Regions from separate parts of the Enterobacter cloacae subsp. cloacae ATCC 13047 genome, predicted to be linked through region 2. Evidence: riboswitches for the same ligand, from Rfam matches in the RefSeq annotation. Region 2 holds a riboswitch; each other region holds the start of a gene.
The links. Region 2 has a riboswitch for thiamine pyrophosphate ahead of thiB (thiamine ABC transporter substrate binding subunit). Riboswitches for the same ligand answer to the same signal wherever they lie in the genome.
Positions count from the first base shown of each region.

Region 1: linked by a shared signal. The riboswitch ahead of thiC (phosphomethylpyrimidine synthase ThiC) and the one ahead of thiB (thiamine ABC transporter substrate binding subunit) in region 2 are both predicted to bind thiamine pyrophosphate.
Region 3: linked by a shared signal. The riboswitch ahead of thiM (hydroxyethylthiazole kinase) and the one ahead of thiB (thiamine ABC transporter substrate binding subunit) in region 2 are both predicted to bind thiamine pyrophosphate.

Region 1 covers NC_014121.1:255,546-257,742, forward strand. Annotated here, with positions in the region: gene thiC (phosphomethylpyrimidine synthase ThiC) at 1-1,193, opposite strand, end outside; TPP riboswitch at 1,273-1,382, opposite strand; gene ECL_RS01240 (Rsd/AlgQ family anti-sigma factor) at 1,437-1,934, opposite strand; gene nudC (NAD(+) diphosphatase) at 2,030-2,197, shown strand, end outside.
Region 2 covers NC_014121.1:862,972-865,168, forward strand. Annotated here, with positions in the region: gene thiP (thiamine/thiamine pyrophosphate ABC transporter permease ThiP) at 1-245, opposite strand, end outside; gene thiB (thiamine ABC transporter substrate binding subunit) at 221-1,204, opposite strand; TPP riboswitch at 1,236-1,336, opposite strand; gene sgrR (HTH-type transcriptional regulator SgrR) at 1,373-2,197, opposite strand, start outside.
Region 3 covers NC_014121.1:3,489,981-3,492,177, reverse strand. Annotated here, with positions in the region: one part of gene ECL_RS16915 (IS3-like element ISSen4 family transposase) at 1-239, opposite strand, end outside; gene ECL_RS16910 (hypothetical protein) at 313-462, shown strand; TPP riboswitch at 1,206-1,302, shown strand; gene thiM (hydroxyethylthiazole kinase) at 1,339-2,109, shown strand; gene thiD (bifunctional hydroxymethylpyrimidine kinase/phosphomethylpyrimidine kinase) at 2,106-2,197, shown strand, end outside.

The DNA.
Region 1 (2,197 bases), 610 kb from region 2:
GGACGCAGGCCGTCGCCCAGCGACAGGGAGACATCGTACGCGGCACAGATTTCACAGATCTCGCGGAAGTGTTCGTAGAGGAAGTTTTCTTTATGGTGCGACAGGCACCATTTGGCCATGATAGAGCCGCCGCGCGAGACAATACCGGTCAGACGCTTCGCCGTCATCGGCACGTAGCGCAGCAGCACGCCCGCGTGAATGGTGAAGTAGTCGACTCCCTGTTCAGCCTGCTCCAGCAGCGTGTCGCGGAAGGCTTCCCAGGTGAGGTCTTCGGCAATACCGTTCACCTTCTCCAGTGCCTGATAAACGGGCACCGTTCCGATAGGCACCGGGCTATTGCGCAGGATCCACTCGCGGGTTTCGTGGATGTAACGCCCGGTGGAGAGATCCATCACCGTGTCCGCGCCCCAGCGTGTCGACCAGACCAGTTTTTCCACCTCTTCTTCAATGGAGGAGGTCACGGCTGAGTTGCCGATATTGGCGTTGACCTTCACCAGGAAGTTGCGGCCAATGATCATTGGTTCAGATTCCGGGTGATTGATGTTGGCAGGGATAATCGCGCGGCCAGCGGCCACTTCATCACGCACAAACTGCGGCGTGATGTTTTCCGGCAGACGTGCCCCGAAGCCTTCACCCGGATGCTGGTGGCGTAACACCTCGCTGCGGATACGCTCGCGACCCATGTTTTCACGAATGGCGATAAACTCCATCTCCGGCGTAACGATGCCCTGGCGGGCATAGTGCAGCTGGGTAACGCATTTACCCGCTTTCGCGCGTTTCGGCGTCAGCAACCCGGCGAAGCGCAGCTCATCAAGACCATCGTCCGCCAGACGCGCTTTGGTGTACGCCGAGCTGCGGTCAGAGAGCTCTTCGCAGTCGTTACGCGCGTCAATCCACGGCTGGCGCAATTTCGGCAGCCCCTGCTGAACGTTAATGGCAACCGCAGGATCGCCGTACGGACCGGAAGTGTCATACACCGGAACGGCTTCGTTATCTTCATACTGCGGGTGCGCTTTGCTGCCACCGATAAGGGTCGGGCTAAGCTGGATTTCACGCATTGGCACGCGGATATCCGCCTGTGAACCGGTGATGTAAATGCGTTTTGAGTTCGGGAAAGCGGTGCCTTCCAGAGTGTCGATGAAGTGTTGGGCTTGTGCGCGCTGTTCGCGGCGGGTCAGTTTTGTTGTAGACATAGCTCATTCCAAAAGTGAAGGACATGGCTTGTCAGACGACGGATGAAGCAAGAGAGGATCGCCCTGGGGGCGATACAACAGCAGTGTGACTCTTGTTCCCTTCGCAGGTATTAGCCTGATCAGGTTCCGCGGATCCCGAATTAACGGTCTCAGCCCGTGCTTGCACACTGGGCACTCCGACAAGAAAAATCCCCCTCCGCAGAGGGGCGAATGGTTGTAAATTACTCGTTAACGATTAAGAACTCAAGCAGGTCGCGCGACGTTATCTTCGTGGCTCACATCCAGGCCGTGATCCAGGGCGAGGGCGATCAGCTTATCTTCCAGCGTGAATCGCTCTTCCAGCGCTTCGCCGAGGTCGGAAAGCGCCTGCTGAAACTCAAGATAGTTATCGTGATCGATAGCGTTCTCAAGCGTGGAATCGTAGTAATCCATGATCTGCTGGGTGTTAGCTTCCAGCAGCGGATAGAGTTTGCTGGCTGCTAAATACGGTGTAGTCCCTTCCATTTCGCGGATAATGCGTTCATAAATATTGAAATGGCCGTCGGACAGATAGTCGACCAGGCTCTGACAAAAATCATCCAGCGCTTTTTCATTCAACCGCATAAACGATTCTTTGCCAGGCTTAATACCGACCAGATTGTAATAAGCCACGAGTAGATGCTTGCGCACATGTAGCCAGCGATCCACCAGTTTGTTACTTCCTCTAACGCGCTCAGTCAGGCTCTCTAGCTGGTTTAACATGGTTGACTCCGCAAGGTTGAGAATTGAATCTGCTTATCCAAAATGTAACCACAATGCTAACAACATGTCAGTGAAGCGAAGGTAGTGCAATAGATATGGATCGTATTATTGAAAAATCAGATCTGGGTTGGTGGATCGTCAGTCACGAACAAAAATTATGGTTGCCTGCCGGGGAAATACCCTATGGCGCAGCAGAAAAATTCGATCTTGTCGGCCTGCCCGCGCTGAAGATCGGGGAATGGCAGGGTGAACCCGTGTGGTTG
Region 2 (2,197 bases):
TAGAGCGCCCGCGCAAGAAAAATGGCCGGGATCACCGACAGCAGGGCAGAGAGAAACGCCTGCCAGAAAGAGAACCGGATGACGTGCCAGAGATAGCTGTCGTGCCAGAGAGAGAGCAGATCACTCTCTGGCGCGTTAAACCACAATGCCAGAAAAGCACCCAGACTGACCGCCACCATCACTACAGCGGCGAGCAGTCCGGGAAATAACCAGCCGGGAATTAGCGGCTGACGGCGCGTTGCCATTCACTTACCCATGCTGCTCGCTGCGCGGCGACCTGCTGCGGCGTAAACTCCAGCGAGGTTTGCGGTTTGGTCAGTTGCTCAAAGCCCGCAGGTAGCGTCACGTTGGTCACCGGATACATCCAGTTACCCGTAGGGATCGCATTCTGGAACGCCGGGGAGACCATGAATTTCAGAAACTTCTCGGCCAGTTCCGGCTGCTTGCTGGCGGCAGTGCGGGCAGCCACTTCCACCTGCAGATAATGACCTTCAGCGAAATCAGCGGCGGCGTAGTTGTCTTTCTTCTCGGCGATAATGTGATAAGCCGGGGAGGTGGTGTAGCTCAGCACCAGGTCGCTCTCCCCTTTCAGGAACAGGCCATAGGCTTCGCTCCAGCCTTTGGTGACGGTCACGGTTTTGGCGGCCAGCTTCTGCCACGCCTCCGGCGTTTTATCACCGTATACCTTCTGCATCCACAGCAGCAGGCCCAGACCCGGTGTGCTGGTGCGCGGATCTTCATAAATCACGCGCCATTTCTGGTCGCTTTCCACCAGCTCCTTCAGGCTTTTCGGCGGGTTCTTCAGCTTGTTTTTGTCATAAACAAACGCAAAATATCCGTAATCGAACGGCACAAAGGTGTCGTTTTTCCAGCCGCCCGGCACGTTAACCGCATCTGCCGCTACGCCGCTTTTGGCGAACAGTTTCGTTTGCGAGGCCGCATCCAGCAGGTTGTTATCCAGGCCGAGTACCACGTCGGCCTTGCTGTTTTTACCTTCCATACGCAGACGGTTAAGCAGCGAGACGCCATCTTCCAGCGCCACGAATTTCAGTTCGCAGTTGCAGTCGGCTTCAAAGGCTTTTTTGACGACCGGGCCTGGGCCCCAGTCGGCAGAAAAGGAGTCGTAGGTGTAGACCGTCAGGACGGGTTTTGCGAAAGCAGGCAGCGCAAACAGCGCCAGCAGGGGAAGCACTTTTTTTAACACTTTGCACCTCAAGGTTGAGTGGCAAAGGATTTTGAGCGACAGCCTCAAATCCCTTCGCCGGCGTTATCCGGATCAGGTTCGACGGGTATTATCTCAGCGCACATCAGTGATGCAGCACCCCGTTGAGAACGGCGCTATTGTAATGATTTGGCGAATATTACGAAAGTGTTATGGCTCTGGTGGCGCAAACCAGGCGGATTTAAAATCAAACCAGCCCAGCGTATTCATCCGTAACCCCCGCATACTGCGCTGGCCCTGGATCATCAGCCAGTGGTGGATCAGCGGCACGATTGCCTGTTCGGCCAGCAGCGCCTGACACCAGGTGGCCAGGTTCATCTCACCCGCGCGCCACTGCGCCGCATCCTGCTGCCAGTCCCGATCGATACAGTGCTGGATCAGCGGGACTTCATACAGGTGTGAGAAGAGCGAGAAATCGAGCGGCAGGGTGAAGTTGGCGCTGTTCAGCCAGATATCGCTGGTCAGTTCCCCCTGGTGCCATTCGTCATAGTCCACTTCCCTGATGTCCAGCCGGACGCCTTCTGCGGCCAGCAGTCTGGTCATGATCCTGGCAATAAAACGGTGCTCCACATGCTCGCGGTAGTAGGTCAGGGTGACAGACTCCAGCCCTGCCGGTTTGTCACAGTGGGCAGGTCGGGCATGATGCCAGCGAGGAAGCAACCCGTACGCCGGAAACCAGTACGTCTGATACTGTTCTTCCGCATGGTAAATCAGATTGGAGGGAGATAAGACGTGGCTGATCCATTTGCGTACCGCCTGATTGGCCCCGCGGTGGGTGCGGCTGTCAAACAGCAGGTAGTAGCAGCCCTCCTCAAGGCGGCTTTCCACCGCCTTTTCGCCTGTTGTGGGGCCTTCAAGCGTCAGCCCGGCGCTGAGCTCTTCATTGAGATCCGGTAATACCCAGACGTTCACTTCGTCGATCAGCGCCCGGTAGCCAAAATAGTCATCAAACGCGCGAATTTTCAGCTGGTTATT
Region 3 (2,197 bases), 2.6 Mb from region 2:
TGAAGCGCCTCTTTATCCAGCATGGCTTCGGCAAGCAGCTTCTTGAGTCTGGCGTTCTCTTCCTCAAGCGACTTCAGGCGCTTAACTTCAGGCACCTCCATACCGCCATACTTCTTACGCCAGGTGTAAAACGTGGCATCGGAAATGGCATGCTTGCGGCAGAGTTCACGGGCGGGTACCCCAGCTTCGGCTTCGCGGAGAATACTGATGATCTGTTCGTCGGAAAAACGCTTCTTCATGGGGATGTCCTCATGTGGCTTATGAAGACATTACTAACATCGGGGTGTACTAATCAACGGGGAGCAGGTCACCTTGATTACATTACGTGAAATGGTAAAATTCAGACCTGAGAAAGAACGTCGCCATTTGAATGAACTTATAAATAATTATGAACGTTCAGATGATGATTATTTCATCGCTTCTTCTGAGTGGGATGATAGCTGGAGAACTGATAGCTACTAATTGCGCCTTTTTTATTCCAGTTAATCATGGCACAACAGAACTTAGACCAGTTATCTCGACAGCGACATACGCACAAGTCTCATCCTTTGAATGTACTGATCACTGTGATGAGACTGTAATGCGGACAGGTCAATTGGTCAGATAGGGACATCTCAATTTAGCTACAATACAATGACTTCGCATAACAAAGATAATGTTCCAAAAAGGAGTCAAATTAGACCTTTCTCCAATTCCATTTATACAATATTCACACAGGCGATCTGTATTGCTTTTGAGTTGAATTTCGTCTAACTGGTTGATTTTAGTTTTTTATTGATCTCCTGTTGCCGGGCTTACAAAGCCAATAGGGATGGCTCACAATAATTAACTATATGTTAAATCACCCTAAATCTTCCAACAAATGGGACGTATTGTCGCTATTTACCCTACACATATCATTATTGACCGTATCAAGTTCAGCCGCTCCCGTCTGTTCTTTGCATTCCAATTAGAGTAGGCAAAAGCACTTCGACTGCATGAAGAAGACGTATGCAGAAAATAGATTTAATTTTAATCATCACGAATGAAATAGTTTTCTTAAGCCGCCTTAAGGACGGTTTTTTGTGCCTGCTGTTTATTTGTAGAACCCAACGTGAGACACAAACTGGTACACAGAGCATTTTTTAGGGTTGAGTCTTTGGCTTCCCACTGGCATGATCCAGAACAGGGATTAACGGAACGTTAATCACAAGCTTTTGATTTTTTTATTTGACTCGGGGTGCCCTTCTTTGTGAAGGCTGAGAAATACCCGTATTACCTGATCTGGATAATGCCAGCGTAGGGAAGTCAGATGCCTCCCCTGGTCATCGCTTCTTCACGCAAGGCAGGAGCGAACCTATGCAGCCTGACCTGCTCGATTTACACGTTTTACATCACTTCCGGACCCGTTCCCCGCTTACGCACTGTATGACCAATGATGTCGTGCAAACCTTTACGGCCAACGTTCTGCTGGCGCTTGGCGCTTCTCCGGCAATGGTGATTGAAGCCGAAGAGGCCGAGCAGTTTGCCGGGATGGCCGATGCGCTGCTGATTAACGTCGGTACCCTCACCACGCCCCGCGCCCAGTCGATGCGTCGGGCCATCGAGAGCGCGGTGGCGGCAGGCAAGCCCTGGACGCTTGATCCGGTTGCGGTGGGCGCTCTGGCGTTCCGTACCCGCTTTTGTCATCAAATCCTTGCCCTGAAACCAGCCGCCATTCGCGGCAATGCGTCGGAAATTCTTGCCCTTGCGGGGATGAGCGCAGGGGGGCGCGGTGTCGATACCACCGACACCGCCGCAAGCGCGGTGCCTGCTGCCGAGGCGCTGGCCCGCCAGATTAATGCCATTGTGGTCGTCACCGGAGAGGTGGATTACATTACGGACGGACAACGAACCCGCACGGTCACGGGCGGTGACCCGCTGATGACGCGCGTGGTGGGTACCGGGTGCGCGCTCTCTGCCGTTGTGGCGGCGAGCTGCTCGCTGCCGGGCGATCGGCTGGATAATGTTGCCGCTGCCTGCGGATGGATGAAGCGTGCCGGAACGATCGCCGTTGCGCAGTCTCACGGGCCGGCCAGCTTTGCCAGCGCGTTCCTTGATGCGCTGCACAACCTGGAGGCACAGGTATGAAACGAATTAATGCTCTGACGATTGCCGGTACCGATCCAAGCGGCGGCGCGGGCATTCAGGCCGACCTGAAAACATTCTCGGCGCTTGG